Regions from separate parts of the Comamonas sp. CAH-2 genome, predicted to be linked through region 1. Evidence: riboswitches for the same ligand, from Rfam matches in the RefSeq annotation. Region 1 holds a riboswitch; the other holds the start of a gene.
The links. A riboswitch is a leader RNA that binds a small molecule or an ion and turns the genes downstream of it on or off. The one in region 1 is predicted to bind thiamine pyrophosphate.
Positions count from the first base shown of each region.

Region 2: linked by a shared signal. The riboswitch ahead of FYM52_RS05795 (cytosine permease) and the one ahead of thiC (phosphomethylpyrimidine synthase ThiC) in region 1 are both predicted to bind thiamine pyrophosphate.

Region 1 covers NZ_VSWF01000036.1:11,751-19,393, forward strand. Annotated here, with positions in the region: gene FYM52_RS15570 (response regulator transcription factor) at 1-382, opposite strand, end outside; gene FYM52_RS15575 (tripartite tricarboxylate transporter permease) at 500-1,999, opposite strand; gene FYM52_RS15580 (tripartite tricarboxylate transporter TctB family protein) at 2,008-2,448, opposite strand; gene FYM52_RS15585 (hypothetical protein) at 2,616-2,765, opposite strand; gene thiC (phosphomethylpyrimidine synthase ThiC) at 2,811-4,745, opposite strand; TPP riboswitch at 5,054-5,172, opposite strand; gene FYM52_RS15595 (acyl-CoA synthetase) at 5,287-6,933, opposite strand; gene FYM52_RS15600 (cytochrome-c peroxidase) at 7,259-7,643, shown strand, end outside.
Region 2 covers NZ_VSWF01000005.1:137,790-145,432, forward strand. Annotated here, with positions in the region: gene FYM52_RS05790 (SH3 domain-containing protein) at 1-259, opposite strand, end outside; gene FYM52_RS05795 (cytosine permease) at 563-1,864, opposite strand; TPP riboswitch at 1,941-2,039, opposite strand; gene FYM52_RS05800 (hypothetical protein) at 2,162-2,440, shown strand; gene FYM52_RS05805 (Crp/Fnr family transcriptional regulator) at 2,867-3,586, shown strand; gene FYM52_RS05810 (phosphotransferase) at 3,593-4,684, shown strand; gene FYM52_RS05815 (acyl-CoA dehydrogenase family protein) at 4,796-6,070, shown strand; gene FYM52_RS05820 (peptidylprolyl isomerase) at 6,165-6,950, opposite strand; gene FYM52_RS05825 (BolA family transcriptional regulator) at 7,025-7,291, opposite strand; gene FYM52_RS05830 (septation protein A) at 7,284-7,643, opposite strand, start outside.

The DNA of each region.
Region 1 (7,643 bases):
CTGGGGGCGCGGACGTTGCCGTGCGGCGCACCAGGGCCTCGATGCGGGCCTCCAGCTCCTCCATGATGAAGGGCTTGGGCAGGTAGTCGTCCGCCCCGGCCTTGAGGCAGCGCACGCGCTCGTCCGTCTGGCCCAGCGCACTGACCACCATGGTCGGCGTGGTGTTGGCCACGGCCCGCAGGGCCTTGAGCACATCCAGCCCATCCACCCCCATGGGCAGCATGCGATCCAGCAAGATGCAATCCCAGGCGCGTGACAGCGCATGCTGCAGGCCGCTGTTGGCCTCGGTCACATGCACGACCTGGTAGGTGGCTGGACACAGGTTGCTGGAGATGTACTCCGCAATCGCTGCATCGTCTTCAATCAACAAAATATGCTTCATGCGTCAACACCACAACGGTGGGCACAGGACAAAGCCGCCCCAGGGGGCGGCAGGTTCACGAATGGCTCTGGGGCACCACCATGCCCCAGAGCCATTCTGTCGGGAAGCGCAGCGCGCTCAGATGTGAGATGTACGTAGGCTGCGGCGCAGGAACTTGAACAGGGTCCAGCCCAGCATGGCCAGGGTCACGTACAGCAGGGTGGCACTGATGGGCCGGTCAAAGAAGATGGCCGGATCGCCACGCGACAGCAGCAGCGCGCGGCGCAGGTTTTCCTCCACCATCGGCCCCAGGATGTAGCCCAACAGCAGCGGCGCGGCCTCGAAGCGCAGCAGCATGAACAGGTAGCCCAGCACCCCCAGCCCGGCCACCATGTAGATGTCGAAGTGGTTGTTGTTGACGCTGTACACCCCCAGGGCCACGAACACCAGGATGGCGGGATAGAGCCAGGTGAACGGAATGCGCAGCAGCGACACCCAGATGCTGATGGTGGGAATGTTCAGCAGCACCAGCATCAGATTGCCGATGGCAAAGCTGACCACCAGGCCCCAGAACATTTCGGGCTGCTCGTTGATCAGCATCGGCCCGGGCGTGATGCCGTGGATGATCAGCGCCCCCAGCATGATGGCCATCACCGCATCCCCGGGAATGCCCAGCGACAGCGACGGCACGAAGGCGGTCTGCGCCGCAGCGTTGTTGGCGGACTCGGGGGCAGAAATGCCTTGCACGGCGCCCTGGCCAAACTGGTTGGGATCCTTGGCCACACGCTTTTCAATCGCATACGACATGAACGCGGCAATCGACGGGCCCACGCCAGGCAACGCTCCCAAGGCCGAGCCCAGGGCCGAGCCACGCAGCATGGCGGGATAGCTGCGCCTCATCTCCTCGCGCGCGGGGATCATAGAGCGCAGTGTGACCTTCTCCACCTTCTGCGAGTCGTCCTGGCCGTGGATGTTGCGCACCACCTCGGCCACACCGAACAGGCCCATGGCCAGGGCCACCAGGTTGATGCCGTCCATCAGCTCCGGAATATCGAAGGTGAAGCGGGCGGCACCGGAATTCACGTCAGTGCCCACCATGCCCAGCAGCACACCCATGACCACCATCGCCAGCCCCTTGACCGGGGAGCCGGTGCCCATGGACGAGGCCGCCACCAGGCCCAGCACCATCATGGCAAACAGTTCAGCAGGGCCGAACTTCAGGCCCACCTCGGCAATCGCGGGCGAGAACAGCACCAGCAGCACCAGGCCGATCATGGCGCCGACCAGGGACGCGATCGTGGTGATGAACAGGGCAATGCCGGCCTTGCCGTTCTTGGCCATTGGGTAGCCATCCAGGCAGGTGACCGCCGACGCGGGCCCCCCAGGCAAATTCATCAGGATCGAGGCCGTCGATCCGCCGTACTGCGCCCCGTAGTACACGCCGGCCAGCATCACGATCGCCGCGGTGGGCGACATGTGGTAGGTCATGGGCAGCAGCAGCGAGATGGCCGCCAGGGCACCGATACCTGGCAGGACGCCCACGGCCGTGCCGAGAAACACCCCCAGGAAGCAATACCACAGGATGGTGGGATCGGAAGCCACCTGCAGCCCCATCAACAGATTATTAAATAGTTCCATGGTGATAATCAGAATTCAGGAAACATGGAAATCTTCATATTCAGACCGACGATGAAAATCAGGACGGTAATCACGGCGATGATGCCGGCAATCACCAGGCGCATGCCCATGTGCATGGGTTTGGGCAGGCTGGCCACCAATACGGCAATCATGGTGCTGAAAAATACGCCCAGGGTATTCAGCAAAAAGGCAAATACCACCAGTGCCCCCAACGAGGCCGCTAGGCTGTCCCAGTGCACGACGATGCGGTCGCCTTGGCGGAACCAGGCGGGCAACACGATCAACACCCCCAGGGCAAACAGCACCCAGCCCAGGATCACCGGCATATACCCGGGCCCCATGCGCGCGGCGGAACCCATGGCGTAGCCGCTTCCAGCGATGGCAAAAAATAATCCGACCGCGGCCACAAACAGGCCGGCCAGAATATCCCGTAAATCTCTAGCTAACATCACACCTCCATTGCATCGAGGAGGCGTATCTTCATGGCAGAAATGGCGATTTTTTTACGTAATACCACCTAGCGCACACTGCATTAACCACGCTTCATTTTCAAAATTAAAAAATAATCATCCAGCGCCAGTTTGCGCATCGATTTCCAATGATTTATTAAACTTATTTAATCTTTCGCCGCCATGCCTGCAGCGGATGAGCAAAAAATAATAATCAAAGCCCCCAGGCCGTGTGCCTGAATACCGCCCACCACCTCACGGCCACGCCCCTGCGCCAGCGTGGGCATTCCGCGGCCCAGGGGCGCTTTGTTTTTCATAGCTATCAGCGCTTACCAGACAAGCGCTGAAAGCCTATTGGGCACTCAACGCGCCGTGGTGTCGCTGGCGATGGGAATGTAGAACTCCCCGCCCGTGCGGTTGAACTCCTCGGCCTTGGCCTGCATGCCGGCGGCAATCCCCTGCTCTTCGGCCACGCCCTGCTGCTTGGCAAAGTCGCGCACCTCCTGGGTGATCTTCATGGAGCAGAACTTGGGCCCGCACATGCTGCAGAAGTGGGCGACCTTGGCGCTGTCCTTAGGCAGGGTTTCGTCATGGAAGGCGCGCGCCGTGTCGGGGTCCAGGCCCAGGTTGAACTGGTCTTCCCAGCGGAAGTCGAAACGCGCTTGCGACAGGGCATCGTCGCGCGAACGCGCACCCGGATGGCCCTTGGCCACATCGGCAGCGTGGGCCGCAATCTTGTACGCGATGATGCCTTGCTTCACGTCGTCGCGGTCGGGCAGGCCCAGGTGCTCCTTGGGCGTGACGTAGCACAGCATGGCCGTGCCGAACCAGCCGATCATGGCCGCGCCGATGGCCGACGCGATGTGGTCGTAGCCGGGGGCGATGTCGATGGTCAGCGGCCCCAGGGTGTAGAACGGCGCCTCGTGGCAGTGCTTGAGCTGCTCGGTCATGTTGGCCTGGATCATGTGCATGGGCACGTGGCCGGGGCCTTCGATCATGGTCTGCACGTCGTGCTTCCAGGCCACTTGCGTCAGCTCGCCCAGGGTCTTGAGTTCGGCGAACTGGGCTTCGTCGTTGGCGTCCGAGGCGCAGCCTGGGCGCAGGCCGTCACCCAGGCTGAAGGACACGTCGTACTGCTTCATGATGTCGCAAATGTCTTCGAAGTGCTCGTACAGGAAGCTTTCGCGGTGGTGGGCCATGCACCACTTGGCCATGATGGAGCCGCCACGCGAGACGATGCCGGTGCGGCGCTGGGCCGTCAGGTGGATGTAGGCCAGGCGCACGCCGGCGTGGATGGTGAAGTAGTCCACGCCCTGCTCGGCCTGCTCGACCAGGGTGTCGCGGAAGATTTCCCAGGTCAGGTCTTCGGCAATGCCACCGACCTTCTCCAACGCCTGGTAGATGGGCACGGTGCCAATCGGCACGGGCGAGTTGCGCACGATCCAGTCGCGCGTGGTGTGGATGTTCTTGCCGGTGGACAGGTCCATCACGTTGTCGGCCCCCCAGCGGATGGCCCAGACCAGCTTTTCGACCTCTTCCTCGATGCTCGAGGTCACGGCCGAATTGCCGATGTTGGCGTTGATCTTGACCTTGAAGTTGCGCCCGATGGCCATGGGCTCGATCTCGGGGTGGTTGATGTTGGCTGGGATGATGGCGCGGCCGCGCGCCACTTCGTCGCGCACGAATTCGGGCGTTATGATCTTGGGGATGGCGGCGCCCAAGCTGTTGCCGGCCAGGCGCAGTTCGCGGGCCGCGTCCTGCTGGTACTGCGCCATCCATTCACGGCGGCCGTTCTCGCGCAGGGCCACGTATTCCATCTCGGGCGTGATGATGCCGCGCTTGGCGTAGTGCATCTGGGTCACGTTCTGGCCGGATTTGGCGCGGCGCGGCTGGCGCTGCAGCGCGGCGGCCTCGGCGCGCAGCAGCGCCACGCGCGCGTCTTCCTCGCCACGCTTGCCGCCGTCGTCCAGCGCCACGCGCTGGCGGCCGACATAGAACTCGCTGTCACCGCGCGCTTCGATCCAGGCACCGCGCACACTGGCCAGGCCCTGGCGCACGTCGATGGAGGCGGTGGGGTCGGTGTAGGGGCCCGAGGTGTCATAGACGCTGACCTGCTCACCATTGGTCAGCGCGATGTCGCGCACCGGCACGCGCAGATCGGGGTGGATGGCCCCGCTCAGGTAGCTTTTGGTGGATGCCGGAAATGGCTGGCGCGACTGGGCCAGCAGATCGGCGAAACGGGCGGCATCGGGGGCATTGCCGGCGGCGGGCGTAAAGATGGCATCGGGGGCGTTCATCGCAGTCTCCAAAAAGCGTGTGAAGTTCATCAAACGCTCCGTGGAGTGCTGGGCCGCTCTGATGGCGTGGGAGATGGCTGGCGCCATCCACCTTCGCCTGCACCTGGCTCCAGCCCTGGCATTGCTCCCACAATGCCTGACCGACGCCACCGGAATCGACCGATTCCGACCAAGGCTGACACGCCCGGTGTTCCATCCCCAAAAGACAAAACCCCAGTGCGCGAGGCGCCTGGGGTTTGCTGTGCCTAGGGATGGTGGGCACCTGCCTGGCCTTGCAAAAGCCCATGTGCCTGTCCATTCCTGGCCCTGCTTCAGGGTCCCGCTCTTCTTCCGCCGGTATGAACCGGATCAAGTTCGTCGGGTTCGCTGGCCACTGTTTTCACAGCGGTTCGCATCTCAGCGCTTTCGCACACCCCGGAGCAGCCGTGAGTATAGGCGCATCTGCGTCGCCCCAGGACACCGGGCAAACGCCTAGGCTTTCAGCATCAAAACCGACTCCAGCGCTTGCTAGGCGTGCGCTGGCAACTATCAATGCTGAAAATCAGACCACGATGGCACTGGCCGAGCCGACCTGCTTGCGCAGCTCGAACTTCTGGATCTTGCCGGTGCTGGTCTTGGGCAGTTCGCCAAACACCACGGCGCGCGGCACCTTGTAGCCGGCCAGGTGCTGCTTGCAGTGGGCCACGATGTCGGCCTCGCTGACCTGGGCGCCCGGCTTGATTTCCAGGAAGGCGCACGGTGTCTCACCCCACTTGGGGTCGGGCTTGGCCACCACCGCCGCCGCCAGCACGGCAGGGTGGCGGTAGAGCACGTCTTCGACCTCGATCGAGGAGATGTTCTCGCCGCCGGAGATGATGATGTCCTTGCTGCGGTCCTTGATCTGGATGTAGCCGTCGGGGTACTGCACGGCCAGATCGCCGCTGTGGAACCAGCCACCGCGGAAGGCATCGTCCGTGGCGCTGGGGTTCTTGAGGTAGCCCTTCATGGCGATGTTGCCGCGGAACATGATCTCGCCCATGGTCTCGCCATCCAGGGGCACGGGCTGCAGGGTCTCGGGGTCCATGACCCGCACTTCGCGCTGCAGGTGGTAGCGCACGCCCTGGCGGGCATTGAGGCGGGCACGCTCGCCAATATCGAGCTGGTCCCAGCGCGCATGCTTGGCGCAGACGGTGGCGGGACCGTAGGTTTCGGTCAGGCCATAGACGTGGGTCAGGTCGAACCCCATGGCCTCCATGCCTTCGATCATCGAGGCCGGGGGCGCGGCACCGGCCACCATGGCCTTCACCCCGACAGGGATGCCCGCTTTCAGCTCGGCCGGCGCATTCACCAGCAGGGATTGCACGATGGGCGCGCCGCAGTAGTGGGTGACGCCGTGCTCGCGCATGGCGTCAAAGATGGCCTTGGCCTCGACCCGGCGCAGGCAGACATTGACCCCGGCGCGGGCCGCCACGGTCCAGGGGAAGCACCAGCCATTGCAGTGGAACATGGGCAAGGTCCACAGGTACACGCTGTGCTTGGGCATGTCCCACTCCAGCACGTTGCTGATGGCGTTGATGGCCGCACCGCGGTGGTGGTAGACCACACCCTTGGGGTTGCCGGTGGTACCGCTGGTGTAGTTGAGGGCAATCGCATCCCACTCGTCCTCGGGCAGCTCCCAGGCATAAGCGGCATCGCCCTGGGCCACGAAGTCCTCGTAGCGGATGCTGCCGACCTGCACGGCGGCCTCGCCGTACAGGGCATCGTCCACCTGGATCACCAGGATGGGTTGGGTGCGTTCGCGCAGTTGCAGGGCCTTGGCGATCACCGGCGCGAACTCGGGGTCCACGATCAAGGCTTTGGCTTCGCCGTGGTCCAGCATGAAGGCCAGGGCCTCGGCATCCAGGCGCGTGTTCAAGGTGTTCAGCACCGCCCCGGCCATGGGCACGCCGAAGTGGGCTTCCACCATGGGTGGCGTATTCGGCAGGATCACGGCCACGGTGTCGTTCTTGCCAATTCCGGCCTGGCGCAGGCTGCTGGCCAGCTGCCGGCAACGCGCATAGGTCTGCGCCCAGGTCTGGCGCAAGTCGCCGTGGATGATGGCCAGGCGCTCGGGATAGACGCTGGCGGTGCGCTCCAGAAAGCTCAGCGGGGTCAGCGCTGCAAAGTTGGCGGCATTGCGATCCAGGTGTTGGTCGAAGGTGCTGGTCATGGCTGTTGTCTCCCTGTGGGTTGTGATTTTTGACGTGGCCGTATGTTGGCATACCGCCGGCCGCACGCATGCTAAGCGTGGACCCCCAGGGTCCGCAAGTCACTTGACAAACCGGCAACGGCCCTAGGTTTGATGCGGCGCAATGTCACAAATTTCAGTATCCAGTGAAATGGGATTGCCATCTGGACTGGGTCTAAGCCAAGTCATCCATGGGAACACCCTGTGTTCATCCTGAGGTCACACCGCCAGACGGAGCAGATGGCCACGGTCCGCTCGATCCGAGTTGTCCGTGCCTTTGAAAACGACAAGTGCTTTGGAGCCACACATGAAACTCAAACTGCGCCCCCTCGTTGCTGCTGCCATGACCGTTGCAGCCCTGGCATCCGCCGCCACCTGGGCGATGTCTCCCAACAACGAGCCAATCTCTCCCCTGGTCGCCCACAAGGTGACCAACCCCGCGATGGTGGAACTGGGCAAGAAGCTGTGGTTCGATCCACGCCTGTCCAAGTCCGGCTTCATTTCGTGCAACTCCTGCCACAACCTGTCCATGGGCGGCAGCGACAACCTGAAGACCTCGATCGGCCACAACTGGGCCGAAGGCCCCATCAACTCCCCCACAGTGCTGAACTCCAGCCTGAACGTGGCCCAGTTCTGGGATGGCCGTGCCGCCAACCTGAAGGAACAAGCCGGCGGCCCGATTGCCAACCCCA
Region 2 (7,643 bases), on a different contig from region 1:
GGTTGGTGCCCGGGCCTGCGCGCAGGTTGACGGTGTCGGCCTTGATCAGGTAGTGGGGCACGCTGTCGGTCAGGGGCTGGTGCACCCAGCCCAGCGGGCCTTCAAAGTCCTTGACCTTGATCCAGTCGTCACGGCGCTCCATCACCTGCACGGGATAGCCTTTGATCAGTTCCCAGGCAATCTCGGACTTTGTCGTGGGCTTGGCGCGGATGTTGACGGTATTGCCCTTGATGCTCAAAAACTCTTGTGCTTGGGCCAAGGTAGGGGCGGCGGCAAGCACACCGGTCAACAGCAGGGCAGCAAGGCCGCTGCTGCGCAGGCGGCGGGAGAGGTGGGGGGCAAGTGGTGACAACACGCGGCAATAACTCCTGTGAATCAAGGGGGGTCAGGTGCGGGCCGTGTGCCCCGTACCTGTAAGAATTTGCATCATGCCCGCGCAGTTTCACTGAAATTTGCATTCCACTCACAAAAAAATGCGTGAAATGTGACCGCTGTCGTGTTTCTGGTCATGCTTGGCGATGAACCGTCTGGACAAACCGACCAAATTGCGGCTGGCCTGGGGTCACTGTGCCGGGGCCGCGCGCGGCAGCAGTCGCGCCAGCACAAAGCACACCAGCAGTGTTGGCAGCGCGCTGCCTGCGGCAGGGGCCAGCAGGGGCACGCCGTGGTAGAAGCCCACACCCGCCAGCCACAGCAGCACGGCCGGCCAGTGTGCGCCGCGCGCCTGCGCCAGCCATTGCGGCGCCTGGGCCAGGCGCTGGTCGGCCGCTTGCCAGGCCAGGCGGCCCAGGATCACGCCAAACAGGGGCACGAAGACCGAGCTGAGCATCAGCAGGAAGGGTTCGATGCTGTGCATGGGCAGCACCAGGGCCAGCAGCACGCAGGCCACGGTCAGCCCCAGGCCCCAGCGGCGCAGGCTCCAGCGGGGTGCCATGCTGTGGGCTGCCATGGCACCGGAGTAGGTGTCGCCATAGGCGTTGTCCACCTCGTCAATCAGGATCAGCGTCAGGGCGATCAGGCCCCCCTGGGCCAGCAGCAGGGCGGTGACCAGGTTCTCGCTGGGCAGGGTCAGCGTGATCAGCACGCCCAGGCCGTAGCACCACACGTTGGCCAGTCCAAAGCCCAGCCAGGTGCCGCGCAGGGCGCTGCGACCATCGCGGCCATGGCGTGCATAGTCCGCCACCAGCGGCAGCCAGGAGATGGGCATGGCCACCACCAGGTCCATGGCGGGCAACCAGCCCATGCCACCGGTGCCGGGGCGTTGCCAGATGCCTTCCCAGCCCTGTTCCAGGGCCAGGCCGACAAAATGCCAGGTCAGCCACAGCAGCGACAGCACCACCAGCGGCAGCGCAATGCGGGCAATCAGCTGGCGCACCAGCTTGAGCATGGAGCCACTGATCAGCAGCCCGATCACGGCACCCCACACCAGGGTCATGACCACCGGCCAGTGGCTGGCCGCCATGCCGCCGGCCTGGCGTGCAATGGCCACGCTGGCGTCGCGCATCACCACCAGCTCGAAGGTGCCCCAGCCGATCAGTTGCACCAGGTTCAGCAGGATGGGCAGCTTGGCGAACTGGCGGCCGTAGACGTGGGTCATCAGCGCGGCGCTGGACAGCCCGGTGTCGCAGGCAATCTTGGCCATCCAGCCCAGCAGGCCGGCGCCCAGCAGCGACCCGCAGACGATCGCCAGTACGGCCTGCTGGGTGGACAGGGCGGGCAGCAGGTAGGCGCCCACCTGCATCACCAGCAGGCCCACGCCCAGGCTGAACCACAGCGCAGCATGGTCGTGCAGGGCGAACACCCGTTCAGACGGTGTGGTGGGAGACAGCGCCTGGTTGGCGGGCGCGGAAGACGAGGAATGCATACATGCTCCGTAAGCCTACGAAGCAGGGGCCGTGACAGGCTCGCGGCCCACAAGGGCCAACAGCCTGCGGACGAGCAACCAGCATGAACAGCTTCCCTGCGCGAGGATGATCTCAATCAGGTTCAAAGGGACTCTCTCAGCCCGGCCTTGCGGCAGGGCACCCCCAGCGAGCGCCGCACCGTGCGATGCAGCGGGCGCGATTGTCCCATGAAACCGCGGTTTCCCTGGTCGCAGGCCCGCCCATCGGCCGTACCGCAGCGGGGCCAGGAGCGCCGGAACATGCCCTGAACTTCAGCCGTGCCCAATCTCTGCGACGCGCCGGTTGAGGCCTGGCGTGCGCACTGGAAGGCGCACGACAACGCCTACCCTTCGTGCATCGAGCTGACCGCCGCTGACCTGCAGGCCTTGAACGCCGAGCGCAAACTGATCAACGACACCATGAACTTCAAGCAGGCCGAGTGCTGGGAGGACGTGTTTCATGGCGCCAAGCTGCAGGTGGGGCCCACCAGCTGCCTGGTCCTGGCCAGCGGCGAGCGGGTGCCGGTGGCCTTGGCGGGCGCGGTGTCCACGTCTTGAAACTGCATCAAATCGGCGTTGAAGGCAGGTAAATCCTGCGCAGACAGCTATGGATGAATGAGCAAAGCGGCATGTCGGCTGGGGCGGACATGCAGCTTTTGCATGGTGGCGGCCCACCCGGTGGGCGCGGTGCTGGGCCACGGCCAGGCGGTGACCGAGACCGGGCTGGGTGGCGCCGGCAGGGTTCTGCTGGGCGGAATGCCCGAGTTGAAAAACCTGCGATGGACCGTGGTGTGGTGCACAGCCTGGGGCTGGAAAACGCGTGGAGCATCAAAGAGTTAAGGGTTTACCCTTTGTTTTGGGGGTGGGCGCGATCCAGACTGTCACTTTCTGGACAAGTTCATGCCCAGGGGGCGCTTTCAGACCCCAAGCGGCTGGTCTCTGACGCGACAATGGTCCGGTTTTCAGTCACAGAAACGACAGGATATGGACGACCCGATTCTTACTATCGAAGAACGTGAAGCGATCAATGCAGGTCGCTGGTTTTCATCCCTCTCACCTTCGCTGCGGCACGACATACTCCGATGCGCTTACGTCAAACGATTCAAGGACGGTGCTTTGATCTGCGCCCGCGGCGAAGTGCCGGAGGAATGGTTTGCGTGTGCCAAGGGGGCCGTGCGGGTGAGCTCGACGTCCATCACGGGCAAGCAGATTACGCTGACCTATGTGGAGCCGGGGCTGTGGTTTGGCGATACCTCGATCTTCGACGGGGATCGCCGCACGCACGACGCGTATGCCCACGGGGCGACCACGCTGCTGTGCGTGGCCAAGGCGGACTTCAAGCGCATCCTGGCAACGCACACCGAGTTCTACGAGGCCATGCTGTGGCTGGCGGCGCGCCGCATCCGGCAGCTGTACGGCCTGGTCGAGGACCTGAACACGCTGCCGCTGCGCGCGCGGCTGGCCAAGCAACTGCTGCACCTGGTGCGCAGCTATGGCATTCCCAGCCTGGCGCATGCCGAGGAAGTGCGCATCGGCCTGCAGCTGGCGCAGGAAGAGTTGGCCCAGTTGCTCGGGGCTTCACGCCAGCGCGTGAACCAGGAGCTCAAGGGCATGGAGCGCGAGGACATCATCCGGATCGAACCGGGGGGTCTGGTGGTGCGCGACCGCGATGCGCTGCTGCGCATTGTGGAAACTGACCTTTAAACAACCATGAGTAACTTTGACCATTTTGTAGGTACCAAGCCAGTTTCCGACACCCATGCGTTCGATGTGTCGGCTCTGGAGGCCTGGATGAGCGCCCAGGTGGCGGGCTTCGCAGGCCCGATCACGGTGGAGATGTTCAAGGGCGGACAATCCAATCCCACCTACAAACTGGTCACACCGGGGCGCAGCTACGTGATGCGCTCCAAGCCCGGCCCGGTCGCCAAGCTCCTGCCCTCGGCGCATGCGATCGAGCGTGAATTCAAGGTCATGCAAGGGCTGGCCGGGACCGACGTGCCCGTGCCGCACATGTATGCCCTGTGCGAGGACGAGTCCATCATCGGGCGCGCCTTCTACATCATGGAGTTCAAGGCCGGCCGCGTGCTGTGGGACCAGTCCCTGCCCGGCATGACGCCGCAGCAGCGCGGTGCGATCTATGACGAGATGAACCGTGTGATGGCCGCGCTGCACACAGTCGATGTGACACGCCAGGGCCTGGCCGACTACGGCAAACCGGGCAACTATTTCGAGCGCCAGATCGGCCGCTGGAGCAAGCAGTATGTGGCCTCGGTCACCCTGCCGATTGACGAGATGGACAAGCTGATGGCCTGGCTGCCGATGAACATGCCGGCCAGCGCCAAGGACGACAGCAAGGTCTCCATCGTCCATGGCGACTACCGCATGGACAACCTCATGTTCGCCGCCGATGCCCCGCAGGTGGTGGCCGTGCTGGACTGGGAGCTGTCCACGCTGGGCCACCCCCTGGCCGACTTCAGCTACCACTGCATGGCCTGGCACATCCCGGCCAGCCTGGGGCGCGGCATTGGCGGCCTGGACATTGCAGCCCTGGGCATTCCCAGCGAAGCCGAATACATGCGCCGCTACTGCGAGCGCACCGGGCTGGCCACGCCGCAGCAGCTGCAGGCTGACTGGAATTTCTACCTGGCCTACAACATGTTCCGCATTGCGGCCATCTTGCAAGGCATTGCCAAGCGGGTCGAGGCGGGGACCGCCTCCAGCGCACAGGCCAAGGCCGCGGGCGATACCGCGCGGCCCATGGCGCAGCTGGCCTGGTCCTACGCGCAAAAGCACGGCGCCTGAGCCCGGCGGCGCAGGGGCCGCACCCCAGTTTTCCCCTCGTGTGTGAGACGGCTGCAGCTGCCGGGGGGCAGTGCACGCCCATGTTTGCCTGTTAACGAAAAGGAGCACTCCATGGATTTCGACTACTCCCCCAAGACCAAGGAACTGCAGGCGCGGTTGCTGCGCTTCATGGACGAGCACATCTATCCCGCCGAAGCGGCCGTCCACCACGAGCTGGAGGCCAACACCCAGGCGGGCAAGCGCTGGACCCCGCTGAAGGTCATCGAAGACCTCAAGGACAAGGCCAAGGCCCAGGATCTGTGGAACCTGTTCCTGCCCCAGGACAGCGCCGAGATCGCCGGCGTGCGCGGTGCCGGTCTGACCAACCAGGAGTACGCGCCGCTGGCCGAAATCATGGGCCGAGTGGGCTGGGCATCGGAAGTCTTCAACTGCTCGGCGCCCGACACCGGCAACATGGAAACCATTGCCCGCTACGGCACCCAGGAGCACCGCGATCAGTGGCTGCTGCCCTTGCTGCGCGGTGAAATCCGCTCCGCCTTTGCGATGACCGAACCCGAGGTGGCCTCCAGCGATGCCACCAACATCTGCACCCGCATCGAGCGCCAGGGCGACGAGTACGTCATCAACGGCCACAAGTGGTGGATCTCCGGGGCGGGCGACCCGCGCTGCGCCATCTACATCACCATGGGCAAGACAGACCCCGATGCGCCCAAGCACTCGCAGCAGAGCATGGTGCTGGTGCCGGCCGATGCCCCCGGCGTGCGCGTGGTGCGTCCGTTGAGCGTGTTGGGCTACGACGATGCACCACACGGCCACATGGAAATGTATTTCGAGAACGTGCGCGTGCCGGTCAGCAACATCCTGCTTGGCGAAGGCCGTGGCTTCGAGATCGCCCAGGGTCGTCTGGGCCCCGGCCGCATCCACCACTGCATGCGCCTGATTGGTCAGGCCGAGCGTGCGCTGGAGTTGATGTGCCAGCGCGCCTCCAGCCGTGTGGCCTTCGGCAAGACGATTGCCCAGCAGACCGTGACCCAGGAGCGCATCGCCGAAGCGCGCTGTCGCATCGACATGGCGCGCCTGCTGACGCTCAAGGCCGCGTGGATGATGGACACCGTGGGCAACAAGGTGGCGCGCACCGAAATCGCCATGATCAAGGTGGTGGCGCCCAAGCTGGCCTGCGATGTGATCGACTGGGCGATACAGGTCCATGGCGGGGGGGGCATGAGCCAGGATTTCCCCCTGGCCCACGCCTACGCTTCGGCGCGCACGCTGCGCTTTGCCGACGGCCCGGACGAAGTGCACCGCAACGCGATTGCCAAGTGGGAGCTGGGCAAGTGGGGCACCTACGGCCGGGACGCGCAGGTACCGATCACGCGCGGCGCCTGAGCGGTGGCCTGCAACCAGGCAGGGTCAGCAGGCCCGGCGGCCATGAAAAAAGCGACCCGATGGGTCGCTTTTTACTGGCCTGTGGGCGCGGGGCTTATTGCACCTTGGCCTTGGCGCGCAGGGATTCCTGGAACTGCATCATCTTTTGCTGTTCCAGCTGCTCGGCGATCTGGGGCTTGATGTCGTCCAGCGAAGGCAGCTGGGCGTCGCGCAGGTCGTCCACGCGGATGATGTGCCAGCCAAACTGGCTCTTCACGGGCGCATCGGTCAGGCCACCCTTTTGCAGCTTGACCATGGCTTCGGTGAACTCGGGCACATAGTTCGCGGGGCTGGCCCAGCCCAGGTCGCCGCCTTGGGCTCCCGATCCGGGGTCCTTGGACTCCTTCTTGGCGATGTCTTCGAACTTCTTGCCGGCCTTGACTTCGGCAATGATGGCCTTGGCGCGGTCCTCGGATTCCACCAGGATGTGGCTGGCGCGGTATTCCTTGCCGGCGTTGGCCGCCACGAACTTGTCGTACTCGGCCTTGATCTCGGCGTCGGTCACGGGGTTCTTCTTCTGATAGTCCACGAACAGCTCGCGGATCAGGATGGTCTGGCGGGCCAGGTCCATCTGCTGCTTGTATTCGGGCGTGGCATCCAGGCCGCGCTTGGTGGCTTCCTGCAGGAAGATTTCACGGGCAATCACTTCTTCCTTGATCTGGGCCTCCATCTCTGCAGGCACCTGGCGTCCCGAGCGCTCGATCTGCTGCTTGAGCACCTTCACGCGCTCCAGAGGCACGGGCTTGCCATTGACGATGGCCAAGTTTTGCGCAGAAGCCGAAAGGGCGGCAGTGCCCAACACGGCGACAGCCACGAGGCTGGGCAAAAGCTGTTTTTTCATGCGGAAATCCAACAAAGAGGTAAGAGTAGGTGATTGCCGCCAACGACCGTTGGCGTTTCTAGCAATGGGGTTCGTCAAAGCACTTCGATGGCTAAAGCATGAAGGCCTTGGTCGATGAAATGCTGCAAGGAATCATACACAACACGGTGGCGTGCCACGCGGCTCTTGCCTTCAAATAATGGTGAGGCAATGCGTACGCGAAAGTGGGTGCCAAAACCCGTGCCGTTGGCGCCGGCGTGGCCGGCGTGGGCACCGCTTTCATCGATGACTTCGAGCTGGGTGGGCGCCAGTTTGGCGCGCAGCACCTGCTCGATAGCGGCGGCGGTAATGCCCTCACTCATGGCCACGCTCCTGCGAGGGAGCCTGTTCGCCGTCCTTGAGGTAGCGACCCAGGTAGAAGGCCTGGCCCACGATGAACACCAGCATCAAACCCATGCCGCCGAACATCTTGAAATTGACCCAGGTGTCGGTGTCAAAGTTGTAGGCCACCCACAGGTTGAGCACGCCCATGACGGCGAAGAAGCCGGTCCAGGCCCAATTCAGCGTGGTCCAAACCGACTCGGGCAGTTGCAGCTGCGCGCCCATCAGGCTCTTGAGGAAGTTCTTCTTAAACAGCACCAGGCCCACCAGCAGGGCACCGCCCATCAGCCAGTACAGCACGGTGGGCTTCCACTTGATGAAATTCTCATCGTG